2 regions of the Bradyrhizobium genomosp. III genome follow, and region 1 is predicted to be linked to the other one. Evidence: predicted binding sites of a transcription regulator. Region 1 holds the regulator's gene; the other holds the start of a gene.

Region 1 (7,854 bases):
GGTGCGACTGCGCTACGCCTATTTCGTCAAGTGCACCGGCGTGATCAAGAACGACAAGGGCGAGGTGGTGGAGCTGCGCTGCACCTATGATCCCGCGACCAAGGGCGGCAACGCGCCCGACGGCCGCAAGGTCAAGGCGACGATGCATTGGCTGCCGGCGGCGGCGTCGGTGCCCGCGGAGATCCGCATCTACAACCAGCTGTTCGCCAATCCGAGCCCGGACGCCCAAAACTTCGCGGCCGATCTCAATCCGAACTCGCTGGAGATCCTCAGCGACGCTCGGATCGAGGCATCGGTCGCAGCGAGCAATTCGACCGAGCCGATGCAGTTCGAGCGGCAGGGCTATTTCGTCCGCGACAAGGACTCGACGCCGGGCAAGCCGGTGTTCTCCCGCACCATCGGCCTGCGCGACACCTTCGCGAAGGAAGTCGCAAAAGGGTGATGCGCATATGAGCAACGAAGCCGACGCCATCGTTTCCGCCATCATCGCGAAATGGTGCGCCGGCTTCGCGACGCTCGACGCCGCCGCGCTCTCGTCGCTCTATGCGAAAAACGCGTTCTTCTTCGGTTCGAACCCGAAACTCTATCGGGGCAGGGACGGTGTTGCCGATTACTTCAACGGCCTGCCGCGCTGGCGCAAGCCGAGCGCCGTATTCTCCGACGTGAACGCAGCGCAGGCCGGCCCCGATCTGATCAACATGGCCGCGACCATCTCGTTCGACCTCGCCGGCGAGCGCCCTGATCTCGTCGTCAAGATGAGCTGGGTCATCGTCCGCGAGGACGGCGACTGGAAGATCGTCAATCACCACGCTTCGGCGAAGGCGCCGCTGATCTGATTGGCGCTCTTCATCAGTTTGTCATTCCGGGATGGCCCGAAGGGCCAGGCCCGGAATCCATAACCCCAGCTTGTGGTTATGGATTCTCCGATGCGCAATTGCGCATCATAGCTCGCGCCAAGTGGCGCGCCCCGGAATGGCAGCAGAATACGAACCGAAGCTCTCTCCGCGCGTTGAGGTGGCTCCAACCAAGGATCCCACCATGCAGAACATTGCAGAGCATATGGAAGTCATCGGCGCCGACGGCGTTCATGTCGGCACGGTCGACAAGGTCGAAGGCAATCGCATCAAGCTGACCAAGAAGGACAGCGGCGAGGGCAGCCACAAGGGCCACCATCATTTCATCGACAAGGGCCTCGTCGCCGGTGTCGAGGGTAACAAGGTGCGGCTGTCGGCCAAGGCGGATGTCGCCGTGACGATGGAAGAGGAAAAGTAGGGGGAGTCCCTTCGTTCTCGATTTGTACCGCTATTCGCGCGGCCGCACGTTCCGGTAGCCTTGGCGACAATCGCGTCGCGTAGGGTGCAGGGATGGCGGAGCCGGGCCGGCCAGCACGGTCCCAGGGTATAGCCGGGACGTGGCCGGTCGGTCGTGCTGCGCAGGCGGGCGGCTTGGTGCCGGCGGGCTTTGGCGCCTGGTCGGGAATCGTCGAGACGCTGCGTGAATGGGCCCGCGCGGAGGCCGGCGCCGGGCGACTGTTGCCGTGGGTGCCTGTCGCCTTTGGCGGTGGCATCGCACTCTATTTTGCCGCCGATCATGAGCCGGTGCTGTGGGTCGTTGCTGCGACGGCGATCGCGCTCACGTTTGGCGCGGTGCTGTTGCGGCGGAGCCGGCTGTTTGCGCCTGCGATCATGATTGCGGCGGTCGCTTCCGGCTTTGCCGTGGCAACCTGGAAGACGGCGCGCATCGCCCACCCCGTGCTGGCCAAGCCGCTCTATTCAGTGTCGCTGTCGGGTTTCGTCGAGGCCCGCGATATCCGCGAGCGAACCGATCGTTTCGTGCTGCGCGTCACGGCCATGGAGGCGCAGCGCAGCGAGGTCAAGCTGGAACGCGTCCGCCTGTCGGTGCGCAAGGGCACTGCGCCCGAGGTCGGCAGCTTCGTGCAGCTCAAGGCGCGGCTGATGCCGCCGCTCTCGCCGGTGCGCCCCGGCAGCTACGATTTTTCGCGCGACATGTTCTTTCAGGGCATCGGCGCCTCCGGCTTCGTGATGGGCGCGATCACGGCTTCAGTCCCGCCCGATGCCGGCGGCCTGCGGCTGCGTTATGGCGCCTTCATGCAGGGCCTGCGCGATGCGATCGACGCCCGCATCCGCGCCACGCTCGAGGGCGACAACCGCGCGATCGCGACAGCGCTGCTCACCGGGCGGCGCGATGCGATTTCCACGCCGGTCAACGACGCGATGTTCATCTCGGGGCTCGGCCATGTGTTGTCGATCTCCGGCTATCACATGGCGGTCGTCGCCGGCGTCGTCTTCTTCGCGGTGCGCGCACTGCTGGCCTTGATCCCGGGACTGGCGGCCGGCTTTGCCATCAAGAAATGGTCGGCGGCCGCAGCGCTGGTGGCGGCTGCGTTCTATCTGCTCTTGTCTGGCGCGGAGGTCGCGACGCAACGTTCGTTCTTCATGACGGCGGTGGTGCTGATCGCCGTGATGGTCGATCGCCGCGCCATCACCTTCCGTACGCTCGCGGTGGCGGCGCTGATCGTGCTCGCGGTCGCGCCGGAAGCGCTTGTGCATCCGAGTTTCCAGATGTCCTTTGCCGCGACGCTCGGTCTCGTCGCGCTGGTACAGATCGGCATGCCGAACCTGTTTGCCTCACCCGATCATTCGGCGACCGCGCGCGTCGCGATGTGGGGCGGCCGCGAGATCGCGATGCTATTCCTGGCCTCGCTGATCGCCGGGCTTGCGACCACGCCCTACGCCGCCTTCCACTTCCACCGCGTCACGCCCTACGGCGTGCTCGCCAATCTCGGTGCGATGCCGGTGGTCTCGGCGCTGGTGATGCCGGCGGGGCTGCTGGGATTGCTCGCAGCGCCGTTCGGGCTCGACGGCGTGTTCTGGTGGCTGATGGGGATCGGCATCGACTGGATGGTCACGGTCTCGCGCTGGGTGGCGGCATTGCCGGGCGCGGTCGGCCGCATCCCGGCGTTCGGCATCGCGCCGCTGATCGCAGCGAGCCTGGGGGTCATCGTGATGGGCCTGTTGCGCACGCCGTTGCGCTGGGGCGGTGCCGTCGTGCTGCTGGTTTCCATCGGCTGGGGGCTGTCGGTGCGGCAGCCCGATATCCTGATTGCCGGGGACGGCGCGAGCGTCGCGGTGCGGGGCGGGGACGGGCGTTTGCATCTGATCAGGGCAGGCAAGGACAATTTCGTGCTGAGGGAGTGGTTGGCTGCCGACGCCGATCCGCGCGATGCCGGCAGTAGCGCGCTGGCGAGCGGCATATCGTGCGACGAGTCGGGCTGCGTAACGCCGCTCGCAGACGGACGGCTGGTCGCGCTGGCCTCGCGCATCGACGCGTTGGCGGACGATTGCAACCGGGCTGCACTGGTGGTGACGTCGAGGCCCGCGCCGCACGATTGTGCGGCGATGGTGGTGGATCGGCAGCGGCTCGCTCGCCAGGGCGCGCTGGCATTGACCCAGCGTGGCGACGGCTTTTCGGTTCAGGCGGTGAGGGCAAGAGGCACGAACCGCCCGTGGTTACCGGCCGGTGCGGGCGAAGGTGACTTCGACGGCAGCCTTGCGCAGAAGGCGGCTCCCCGCAGCCGCGACGCAACGCCATCGGAGACCGACTTGCAGGCCGACGATTGACGCCATCGATTACAGATACCAGGCCAGCACGGCTTCGAGCTTTGCCTTGCCGATGACCGGCAGGGCCACCATTCGGCTCAGCCCGGCTGCGCAGGCCTCAGAGCCCGCGATCGAGCCGTCATGAGTGAGATCGTCGTTGAGCGCGGGCATGCCGGCGGCCCAGGCGCCGCCGATGCTGCCTTCGCCTCTGGCAATGGAATTGGCGGCATAGCGGGCGGCAAGGTCGGTCTGCGCGCTGCAATCGCCGGCGCGAAAGACCAGCGCCGAACGGGCCTCGTTCGGGACCCAGATCTCGAAGCGTCGCGCAATCGGCGTTGCCTGCGCGGAGAGGAAAGTCAGGACCCAGGTTTGGTCGGTGCCGGTTCGGTAGGGCACGCCGACACCCAGATTGATCCCGACCTTGGCTGCGTCCTCCCAGCGCAGGAAGCTCTTGGCGTCGTGCAGGTCCTTGATGATCAGCGGCAGGCCCGCCTTCCAGGTGCGTCCGGGAAGTCCGAAGCCGCGAGGAAATTTAGTGTGGCGCGAGTTGAATTCGAACATGTCCGCCGCGCCGTAATAGCCGTCGACGAGGCCCATCTCGTGGGAGAGATCAGGATCGTTGTGCCAGAGTTCGATCGCGCCGACATGCGCCTCGTCGTCGCCGCAGAACAGCACCATCACGGCTTGCAGAAATTCGCCTGCAAACACCGGCACCGCCACGCCGCAGGTGAGGCCGGCGGCGACGGCCTGATCGGTCCGCTTGAAATAGGAGTTGGCGAATTTCGTGAGGATGACGGGATGGCCGCAGGCCCAGGTCTTGCCTGGAAGCCCCTCGTCATATCCGAAGTGCAGCTCTTCGCTGACGGCCTTGAACGCGGACAGCCCTTCATCGTAAAGGCCGCCGCCGAATTCCAGCCGCATGCGCGTCCGGTCAGGCACCCAGAGTTCAACAACGCGAATAAAGGTTTTCATCGAGCGTGTCCGCCGCCTCAAACCACGACAGCATCGGTCATTTGGCTGCGGAGCGGAGGTTCAAAATTCAGGCAGGACGGCCCAAACTTCGTGCGGCGACGAGGTGCGGCGGCGCTCGCCGATCGAATTTCGTGAAACACAAACCCACCGGGCTCGCCGGCATCGGCCGGCGACGGCATTTCAATCCTGGCCCCGGACCCGCCGGGCCGGAGGGCGTCAGCCGATCGGCAGTCGCGTGACCGTCGGGCGACTGTCGGCGATGATCTGCGGCTTGTGCTCGCGCTCGCCGATCGGCTGGGTCACCGGCAGTTGCAGCACGGTTGCGCGCTGGCCCTCGACGAGCTGCGTCACCAGCACGGATTTGCCGTCCGGGAATTCGATCGCATCATGATGGCGATCGGGAATGTGCGGATCGATCTTGCCGAACTTGCCGACGCGGGAGTTGACGGTGCGCGTCCAGATCCAGCGGTTGTCGTAACGGACGTTATCGGCGAAGGCGAGCTCCGTTCCCGGCAGCAGGCAGACCGCGACGGAGAGATCGGCTTCGGAGGCGAAGCCGCGCGTCGAGGTGCCGCGGAATGTTGTCGTGACGATCGTCTCGCCGACTTCTGCGGGGCGCGTCGCGACGGCATGCAGGCTGTAGTCACACATCGGGTGCTCCTCTATGCAGAGATAGCGACCCGCACCCCTTTTGGAGGCGCAGGCCCCTACCAGAGTGGAAGCACGTGACGGTCTGCTTGGTTGTAGGCAAATCTGCGGCTGGGATCCGCGAGCCCCGATCACATTATCTTTTCCATCTTTTCCGAATTCGATAGGAACAAAGTCGGCTTCCGTGCATTTGGCAGGCGCGCGTCAACGACCGGCGAAACCAGCCAGCCCGAGTATCGTCAGCTCGGCTGCGTGCGCGCTGCATTGCGGTCGTTGCGGATTTTCTGGATCACGGCCGTGTCCTAGCCGACATGATGATGCGACCAGCGTTGCTGCGGCTGCGCTCAAACGATCCGGCGCATTTGGGCTGTCCCCCTCGAACTCGAAAGGCCGCGAAGCGATGTTGCTTCCCGCGGCCTGCCGAGGATGTCGCGAAAAGGGGGAGGGGCCGGACAATCTGTGCAGAACCAGAAAGACTATCCAGCCGGAGCGGACCATCATCCGCTCCAATCTCTGATCGGCGATGCCGACCGAAGGCGCGCGCGAGGCGCTGAAGACTCCGGTATCAGTACTTGCGGTAAAGCCCGATCAGCTTGCCCTGAATCTTCACGCGGTTCGGCGGCAGGATGCGCACCTCGTAAGCGGCATTGGCGGGCTCCAGCGCGATCGAGGCGCCGCGGCGGCGGAAGCGCTTGAGCGTGGCTTCCTCGTCGTCGATCAGCGCCACCACGATGTCGCCGGTATCGGCGCTCTCGTTGCGCTGGATCAGCGCCATGTCGCCGTCGAGGATGCCGGCCTCGACCATGGAATCGCCGCGCACTTCGAGCGCGTAATGCTCGCCGGAGCCGAGCATGTCCGGCGGCACGCTGATGGTGTGGCTGCGGGTCTGCAACGCCTCGATGGGGGTGCCGGCCGCGATGCGGCCCATCACGGGCACCGCAACGGGCCGCTCGCCCTCGTCCGCGGACGGGCTGGAGCTCGCGCGTAGCTTGCCGAGATTGCCCTCGATGACGCTTGGCGTGAAGCCGCGTCGGTTGCCGGCGGCAGCTTGGAGCTCCGGCAGCTTGATCACTTCGATGGCCCGGGCGCGGTTGGGCAGCCGGCGGATGAAGCCGCGCTCCTCGAGTGCGGTGATCAGGCGGTGGATGCCTGACTTCGAGCGCAGGTCGAGCGCATCCTTCATCTCGTCGAAGGACGGCGGCACGCCGCTTTCCTTCAAGCGTTCGCTGATGAACCGCAGAAGCTCGTATTGTTTGCGCGTTAACATCTCGACCAAAGTCCCCCGGTTGATGTCGTTCGATTCCGAGACGATGAGTTCAGCGATAAGCCGCTACATCCTCGAAACAAATCATGAACGGACACTATATGTTCGATACATGTTCCGCAACTGCTTAATTTACCGTGAACAGAGCGAAACTCGCGGAATGCGTGTGGCCGCGCAGTTCAGACGGGGAGCCGCAGCACTTCGCAGGGGCTGCCGGCCTCGGCCTTTGGCGCAAACGGTGCGCGCACGAGAAGTACCTGTGCTGCAGCAAGATTCGCAAGCAGAGAGGAGTCTTGATGGCTGACGGGAAGGGCGACGAGCGTGCCGTCGTCGCGCGGCTCCAGGCGCGCGCGCAGATAATCCTCGCGCTGGTCATTGGCGCCGAGATCGCGGCCCAGCACGGCGCGCTCGCGATGGTGATGAATCACCGAACGGCCCGACAGCGCGCGAATCAACGGCACCATGAACAGGAAGGCGCACACGTAGGACGACACGGGATTGCCGGGCAGGCCAATGACGCCCATCGTCCCTAAGCGTCCGTGCATCATCGGCTTGCCGGGCCGCATCGCGATCTTCCAGAACGCCAACGCGATGCCTTCGTCCTTCAGCGCCTGCTGGACCAGATCGTGGTCGCCGACCGATGCGCCCCCGGTCGTGACCAGGACGTCGGCGCCGCTTTCGCGCGCGCGGCGGATGCCGGCGGTGGTGGCCTCCAGCGTATCGGCGGCAACACCGAGGTCGATGGTCTCGGCGCCCTCGCTGCGGGCGAGCGCGTGCAGGGCATAGCCGTTGGAATAGACGATCTGGCCGTGCCCGGGCGTCGAGCCCGGCATCACCAGTTCATCGCCGGTGGCGAGGATCGCGACCTTCGGACGACGGCAGACGGCGAGTTGCGGGTGATTCATTCCAGCGGCGAGGGCGAGATCGCGCTCTGTCAGACGGGTTCCCTTGCGCAGGAGGACGTCACCCTCGCGGAAATCAACGCCGGCGGGGCGGATGTGCCGACCCACGATCGCGGCTTCCTTGATCGTTATGTGCTTGCCCTCGGCGATCGTGTCCTCCTGGATCACGACTGCGTCGGCGCCGTCGGGAACGACGCCGCCGGTGAAGATCCGCACGGCTTCGCCGGCGCCGACCCTTTCCGTGAACGGACGGCCCGCTGCGACCTCACCGATCATCGTCAGCCTGGAATCGATCGTTGCCGCATCGGCCGCGCGCACGGCGTAGCCGTCCATCGCCGACATCGCCTGGGGCGGTTGGGTGCGCCGCGCAGCGACGTCCTGCGCGAGCACGCGATGGTAGGCTTCGTCGAGTGAAACCATCTCTGCAGGCAGCGGCTCTGCACCCGCC
Region 2 (7,854 bases), on a different contig from region 1:
GCTCTGGCAGACCATGATGGAACGGCAGCAGGCGGCGCAGGAGCGTGCGGCCGTCGGCCGGGCCACGCCTGCGGCCTGAGGCGGCGGCGCGCTTTCCGGGACAATCGAACCGGGATTGGTTCGTCGGTTAGAACCGGCAGGACGGCGCGCGAGACTAACGTCTTGCGTCCCGTCCCCCGCAACCGACAGAGAGTGCCGATGTCCGCGCCGCAGAACATCCCGGGAATGCTCGTCCTTGCCGCCCTGCTCGTCCTGCACGCAATCCCCGCCTCCGCGCAGACGCGCGACGTGGTGGGCGCGCGCGACTATCCCGGCATCGGCCGGTTCGCCGGCAGCGTCGTCACCGGCTATGTGGTGAAGGATTTTGACGCGGCACGGATGCAGGCCGCAAGCTTCAGGGACGGCCAGCCGACCGACGCGCGGCGGCTCGAGGGCCGCATCATCCGCATCGCCTATCGCACCAATCCCGGGCCCTCGATCCTGGAGGTGTCGCGCAATTTCGAGACGCAGCTTGCCAAGGCCGGCTTCGAGACCTTGCTGGCCTGCGACACCGACGCCTGCGGCGCCATCCCCTTCACCGAAAGCATCGACACGCTGCCGGTGCCGCAGATGTGGGTCGACGGTTTCAACTACCGCTATTTTGCCGGCCGCAAGGCCGAAGGCGGGCGCGAGATTTATGCCAGCGTCATCGTCAGCCAGAACAACCAGGACATCACCGCGCAGGTCACGATCGCCGAGCTCGGGGCCATCGCGAACAAGATGGTCGACGCCGCTGCGATGGCGAAGGGTCTTGGCGAGACCGGCCACATCGCGCTCTACGGCATCTATTTCGACACCGACAAGGCGGTGCTGAAACCGGAAAGCCGGCCGACGCTGGAGCAGATCGCCAGGCTGCTCGCGAGCCAGCCGCAGCTGAGCGTCTTCATCGTCGGCCACACCGACAGCCAGGGCGCCTATGAGTACAATCTCGACCTCTCCAAGCGCCGCGCGGAGGCGGTGGCCGCCGAGCTGGTGAAGAGCTTTCGGATCGTGCCGACACGCCTGCGCACCGCCGGCGTCGGATTGCTGGCGCCGGTCGGCCCGAACGCGACGGACGCCGGCCGCGCCCTCAACCGGCGCGTGGAGCTGGTGGCGCCATGAACCGTCGCGCGGGAGTTTGATGCGGGTCAACATCGCAGCGCGAACGGCGTGAGATGGATGGCTGCAGACATCCTCTCTCTCGTCATTCCCGGGCGCGACAAAGTCTGAGGCAACCAGCGATGCCCGACCAGCAGAACAAGCCGGCCCGCTCCGTGCTCCTGCGCATCCCCCTGTTCCGCCTGCTCGCCATCAACCTCGCGATCGGCGCCTGCGCCGCGGCGCTGCTCGTCGGCGGCCTGCTCTGGCTCAACCCCGGACATCTGCGCGAGCTGATCTTCGCCGACAGTTCGCCCGGCATCGCGCTCGCGCTGCTGCTGGCATCCTTCCTCATCACCTTCGGCTCGGCTGCGATGGGCAGCGCGATCATGGCGCAGGGACTTAAAGAGCACAGCGGCAAGGGCGGCGGACACGGATCGCGGCTCGCGGCTCGCGGTGCAGGAGACGGCGCGGCGCACGCGCACGCATTGAGACATGAGCGGCGACGATGGAACCCGCTATTGCGGATCGGGATCACACTGTCTGCACGCAGGCGGGAAGAGGTGCAGGTTGGCGCGCCTTCCGACACAGCACGGCACGCGCGTTGCATCGCGAAGCCGGCAAGATGAACAAATTGATTTGACGTTCTAAACAATTGCTTCGACGTGGATGGTAATCACACGTCGCAACCACCGCATATCTGATCCGCTGGCTGCGACATCGACGCCGCCACGATTTGCCTTGCCATCGCAGGGCACCTTCTATAGCCTTCTATTTTAGGTTGTCGCCCCGCCAGCCCCGGGCGACACTGAAGACCAGAAATAGACGGCGGGCTTCGGCCCGCCGTTTATTGAGGCAAGCGTTGCCTGAACAAGGGCTGGTTGAGCAAGGGTCTCGCCAGATCGCAACAGGCGCCCGCCGCCCTCCCCGCAGCCCGATTTCAATCAGCCGCATCGATCCCCGTCGCGTTCGGGCCTGGACTGACGTCGGTGGCCGCCAAAGTCATTTGACTGCGGCCCTCCAATCGACGACAAGCCGCCATGGCCAAGAAACCCGGAACCAATCCCAAAGGCGAATTCGCCTTCTTCAACGTCTTCTATGAAGACGATTCCCAGCGCTCCAACCGCCGCGTGCCCTCAGAGCTGCTCGGCGGCCTCGACGGCGACGAACCCGCACGCAACTTCATCATGGAGCAGGACCGCGAGATCGCCGAAAAGAGCGGCCGCCCCGCGCTCGAGATCAAGCGGATCGAGCGGGTCGGGGTGAAGAAGAAGTAGGACGACATCAGCAGGCGCTCACCAGCGCCCGCTCCTCTTATTCCAGGCAAACAGCAGATCGGCAAACCGGTCATAGACAAACGGCGTGAACGGCAGCGCCACGCGATTGCCCAGCAGCCCCGCAAGCCACCCCTCCCCCGGCGTCAGCCTCCACAACGCAATCGCAACGTCCGCACCGACGATGAGCCGGCCGGCCTCATCCGTCGCATGCAGACGGCGCCTGATGTCGTCGAGCGAGGCACCAAAGTGCGCCCGCGCATCGGGCTGCTCGTTGATGTCCTTGAACTCGACCGTGCCCGCGCGCACCAGCGCCAGCAGCTTGTTGCGCTGCCAGTCGATGCCGGCGTCACAGACGGGGCAGCGGGTGTTGTAGTAGACGGTGAGGTGGGACGCTGATCCGATCATGTTGACCAGAGGCTGAGATTCATCCGCCGCGGGGCGTGCTATCTATCTGTCTAACTACGAGCCTCAAAATGGCGATGATGCTTCGATCTGATCGTAGGAAGTTCGTCCCACGTTCTTCCATCTAAGATTCTACCAGCGCGTTTTTTGTTCACGCCACCCCACTGCTTAAAGTGGAAGGCCACGTTAGCTGCCCCGCATTGATCTCTAATTGACCGAACCCAGTCAGGATTCATTACTCGCGCCCCGGGGCCACTTTCACCCCCAGCGATTGCCCAATCGATCCCCGTTAGATTCAAGTCATCTAGCGGCCCGAGGAGAGGTTCCAAGCTCAAGAACTTAATTGCTGCGTTAGTCCGCCTGAGACAATCAATCCGCCACAGATACTCTTCACTTTCAACACTGACCCCCAGCCAAATATTATTTGGCCATTGAAGGGCAGAGGAAAGCGCTTCGGCCCTCTCGGCTCGCTTAGTTAGAACTTGGTAGGTGTGCTGGGGGGTTGCGATCATGGTTTTGAAAACCTCCTGAATAAAATCAAGAGGCACACCTTCGTGAAAAAGATCAGACATTGAATTCACGAAGATAGTTTTTCCCGTCTTCCACTTTCGAGGAAGATCAAGCGCATTCCGATCCAAAACTATCCGGCCATTCCACTTCGCCCGGCGACCACTTACGCGCGTTGTATCGGCGTATTTCTTTTGACCCATCTTCTCTAGACGATGCGCCAATCGCATAGCGTAGCAATTGGTGCATCCGGGAGAGATAACAGTGCATCCTCCAACGGGATTCCAAGTCGCCTCTGTCCATTCGATTGCAGAATTGGTAGCCATTCAATCTCTCTCAGGGAAACTTGACTGCGACGTGGTCAGCAAACGTACCCTTTTTCCGCTTTGCGGGCTCCGCCGATATTTTGCCCTCAGCCACTAATCCGAGCAGAGCATCTTTGTAGTTCTTCTTGATGAACGGTGTGTCGATGCTGTGCTGCTCGTAAATTTGCTGCATCGTGAACGATTTCCCAGCGAAGACTTTCGGAAGATCTTCCTTTAGGCTATCGAGCGGCCGAGCGAGTGAAAACAGTAGCGGAGTTGAGGCATCGGCAGGCGAATACGTAAAAGACGGCACTCCTTGGTCAACTACAGAGCTTTCCTTCGACATAATGTCCTTCATGATCTCGTACCCCTTGAAGTGTTTGGATACGAAAATCAGGCTGTGTGAAGTCCTCGTTCCGTTTGCATTCTTGAAGCGAAAAGGGAGGACGAATTTACCCCCCATTGCCTTGATCGCCTGGGCCAACTCTTCGAGAATAAGTTCTTCCCGCTTTGCTGGACTTTTTTCCGGGAGCACCTTTCTCAGCATCTCGGCACGCTCTTCTCCGAAAAGGGCGTCCATATGAGACTTCACAGCAGGATTAGAAATACCTGCGTTGATCCGGTTATAGTTGAAGAAGAAGACGCAATCGCATCCCCAATCCTTGATAACCCCGTTTACGATTTTGAGTGACAACCCTTTGTAGCCAAATGGATCAACGAACGAGAACGACGGAATCAAGTTTGTTTCGCTAAAGTACTTCGCAGCATCTTCATCGATCTCGCCGCAACTAACTTGCGGCTTATATTTCAGCGTCTCAATACCGACGAGTTTACTGATTTCGCTTTCGAGCGCGTTTGTGTTGTCCTTGTTCGCATCATTGAACAGCGTAACAAGCATATCCCGTAAGTCTGGCTCCTTGATTGCCTGCTCCAAAATCATCAGAGGAGTCGATGCCGCGCCATCCTTATAGCGGCCCGGACCTGCATAAAGATCAATGTAAGCGATTTTCTTATCCCTGAGCTTTGCGGACGGGATAATTACCTTTGCCCATACGTAGAAGTACTTCTGGACGATGCGGGCTTTCACCTCAGACTGGTCGCTCCGTTCGTCGAAAAATTTTGGTGGTGGCATGCAGTTCAGCCCCCTCTCCCCCTGAGTGCCGGATCGTTTTCATACAACCAAAAGATGCCCAAACCAAATTAGAACATACCATGAACAATCTGACTTGACAACATGGCAAACAAAAAGGCGGGTTCCAACCCGCCTTTTCCTGAATGCACTGGATAAGCCCAGGCACGACGATCCGAATCAATTATCCAAGAAGCTCCGCAGCTTCCGCGACCGCGACGGATGCTTCAGCTTCCGCAGCGCCTTGGCCTCGATCTGGCGAATACGCTCTCTCGTCACGCTGAACTGCTGCCCCACTTCTTCCAGCGTGTGGTCGGTGTTCATGCCGATGCCGAAGCGCATGCGCAGCACGCGCTCTTCGCGCGGGGTGAGCGAGGCCAGCACGCGCGTCGTGGTCTCGCGCAGGTTGGACTGGATCGCGGCGTCGATGGGGAGGATCGCGTTCTTGTCCTCGATGAAATCGCCGAGGTGTGAATCCTCTTCGTCACCGACCGGCGTTTCGAGCGAGAGCGGCTCTTTCGCGATCTTGAGGACCTTGCGGACCTTCTCGAGCGGCATGCCGAGCTTCTCGGCGAGTTCTTCCGGGGTCGGCTCGCGGCCGATCTCGTTGAGCATCTGGCGGGACGTGCGCACGATCTTGTTGATCGTCTCGATCATGTGCACGGGAATGCGGATGGTGCGCGCCTGGTCGGCGATCGAGCGGGTGATCGCCTGCCGGATCCACCACGTGGCGTAGGTCGAGAACTTGTAGCCGCGGCGGTACTCGAACTTGTCGACCGCCTTCATCAGGCCGATGTTGCCTTCCTGGATCAGGTCGAGGAATTGCAGGCCGCGGTTGGTGTACTTCTTGGCGATCGAGATCACGAGACGGAGGTTGGCTTCCACCATCTCCTTCTTGGCCTGGCGTGCTTCGCGCTCGCCCTTCTGCACGGAGTGCACGATCTTGCGGAACTCGACGATCTCGAGGCCGGTCAGCGCAGCAAGCTGATGCACCTCGTGGCGGAGATCCTTGATGCGGTCCTTCTCGTGATGGACGAAGTTCTTCCAGCCCTTGGCCGAGAGCTTCGAAACGCGGTTGAGCCAGCGCGGATCGAGCTCCGAGCCGGTGTAGTTGCGCAAAAAGTCCTCGCGCGCGACGCCGTGGCTGTCGGCAAGGCGCATCAGGCGGCCCTCATGCGAGACGAGGCGCTTGTTGATGTCGTAGAGCTGCTCGACGAGCGAGTCGATACGCGCCTGGTTGAGGCGCAGCGACTTCACCTCGACGATGATCTCGTCCTTCAGCTTCTTGTACTTGCGCTCCTGGTGCGGCGAGAGCGACTCGTTCTGGAGCTGGTTCTGGATGTCCTGCTCCTGAAGCTTGCGCAGCTTCTTGTAGCTGTCGGCGATCTTGTCGAAGATCTCGACCACTTTCGGCTTGAGCTCGGCCTCGATGGCCGCGAGCGACATCTGGTTCTCGAACTCGTCGTCGTCCATGTCGGACTCGGCCGCGGCCTCGCCCGGATCCTTCTCCTCGCCGGCCTCAGCGCCGCCCGGCGCAGGCGCGGCCCGGAACGGGGTCGGCGACGGCGGCGCGGCGGGCGGAGCGACATGCGCGGGCGCGCCGGTCGCGGCGGCCTGGCCGCCCTCGGCGGGCGCTTCGCCGTTCTCGCCGGTGGGACCTGCGATCATCGCATTGTTCATGCCGGCCTTGGCGTCGGGGCCGGCATAGGTTGCTTCGAGATCGATGATGTCGCGGAGGAAGATCTTGCCTTCGTTGAGCTCGTCGCGCCAGATGATGATGGCCTGGAAGGTCAGCGGGCTTTCGCAGAGCCCTGCGATCATCGCCTCGCGGCCGGCCTCGATGCGCTTGGCGATGGCGATTTCGCCTTCGCGGGACAAGAGCTCGACCGTGCCCATCTCGCGCAGATACATGCGCACGGGATCGTCGGTGCGCTCGCCCGGCTCGCTCTTCTTGACCTCGGTGACGGCCTTCTGGGTGACCTCGACGAGCTCGTTGTCGGTCTCGTCCTCGCCGCCCTCGTCCTTGTCGTCCTCGCCTTCGCTATCGTCGGCTTCGGTGACGTTGATGCCCATGTCGGAGAGCATCGACATGATGTCCTCGATCTGTTCGGGCGAGGTCTGGTCGGACGGCAGGACTTCGTTGAGCTGATCGAAGGTCACGAAGCCGCGCTTCTTGGCCTGCTTGATCATCTTCTTTACGGCGGCGTCGGACAGGTCGAGCAACGGCGAGGGCGCGTCCTGGGAATCCTTTTCCGGCGCGTCCGCTGCCTTGTCGTCTTTTTCCTTGTCCTTCGCCTGCAGCGTCTTTGCCTTGGTGGCCATCCATTGCTCCTAAACGCGCTTCAATGCAGTCGGCTCGCCGCGCCTGCCTGAATTCACATGAACCTGTTGCCCGACGCTCTCGCTTCGGCAGCTCTCGACACGGAAAGGGCGGCGCACATGTCTCTCGCCACCCCCAACTCTCTCTCGCCGGAAATGCCTAACGCTTCGTCAGCCTCTTTGTCGCAGCGGATGCAGGTGTAGTGCCAACAGCAATGCGCGGATTCATTCCTGACGCGTCTGTTCTGCCTGCGGCCGCCTGGTGGCCAAAGTGCTACAAGACCGTTAAGCCTCGATTAACCCTGTTTTTGCCGCCAAACCTTGGATTTGGCGAGTCTTTTAGCGGTTCCGGCTCCGGCCGTCCGCATGATTCTTTCATCACACGCTCTTCTGGAACCGGCCCGACAGCTCGCCAAAACCCTCGATCAGGGCCTCGGTGCCGTCGACCTCGGCCAGACGGGCCTTGACGTCACGCAGCCACGCCAAATTGGCCTCGCTGGGGTCCTCCCCCAAGGCCAGCTCGGCGTCCTTCAACTCTCTAAGTAGTGAATGGTATTGCCGATGCAAGGCAACCAGCTGGTGCCAGGTGGCGAGAACGTCGTCGGGGGCGGCGCCTTCGCGGGCGCCCCACACCGCCGCGGTCGTGATGCCACTCTCAACCCTTTGAAGAACTTGCGAAAATCCGCTCCTGGCGAGATCGCCGCGCATCTTTTCGGCCTGCTCGCCGGGGTCCGGGGAGTGGTGGTGATCGTTGGCAAAGGCGGCGATGATGCCGGCCCTGAGCTTGTGGGCCTCGGGA

What was found. The regulator LexA, encoded in region 1, represses DNA repair genes until DNA is damaged. The targets are predictions, from matches to a motif close to TGTTCNNNNTGTGTTCNG.
Region 2: IC66_RS0115050 (three-Cys-motif partner protein TcmP) is a predicted target of LexA. The motif match lies at 4,809-4,826, and genes of this name have one in related genera.

Annotation. Positions count from the first base shown of each region.
Region 1 covers NZ_AJQF01000336.1:26,694-34,547, forward strand. Annotated here, with positions in the region: gene IC66_RS0127130 (glutamine--tRNA ligase/YqeY domain fusion protein) at 1-442, shown strand, start outside; gene IC66_RS0127135 (SgcJ/EcaC family oxidoreductase) at 450-836, shown strand; gene IC66_RS0127140 (DUF2171 domain-containing protein) at 1,039-1,272, shown strand; gene IC66_RS0127145 (ComEC/Rec2 family competence protein) at 1,365-3,641, shown strand; gene IC66_RS0127150 (GAF domain-containing protein) at 3,651-4,592, opposite strand; gene IC66_RS47195 (hypothetical protein) at 4,809-5,243, opposite strand; gene lexA (transcriptional repressor LexA) at 5,806-6,507, opposite strand; gene IC66_RS0127165 (molybdopterin molybdotransferase MoeA) at 6,684-7,854, opposite strand, start outside.
Region 2 covers NZ_AJQF01000170.1:51,301-59,154, reverse strand. Annotated here, with positions in the region: gene IC66_RS0115075 (hypothetical protein) at 1-79, shown strand, start outside; gene IC66_RS0115070 (OmpA family protein) at 226-1,140, shown strand; partial or broken gene IC66_RS0115065 (hypothetical protein) at 1,260-1,608, shown strand; gene IC66_RS0115060 (hypothetical protein) at 2,157-2,393, shown strand; gene IC66_RS0115055 (thiol-disulfide oxidoreductase DCC family protein) at 2,412-2,798, opposite strand; gene IC66_RS43395 (DUF5131 family protein) at 2,849-3,628, opposite strand; gene IC66_RS0115050 (three-Cys-motif partner protein TcmP) at 3,639-4,739, opposite strand; gene rpoD (RNA polymerase sigma factor RpoD) at 4,917-7,058, opposite strand; gene dnaG (DNA primase) at 7,434-7,854, opposite strand, start outside.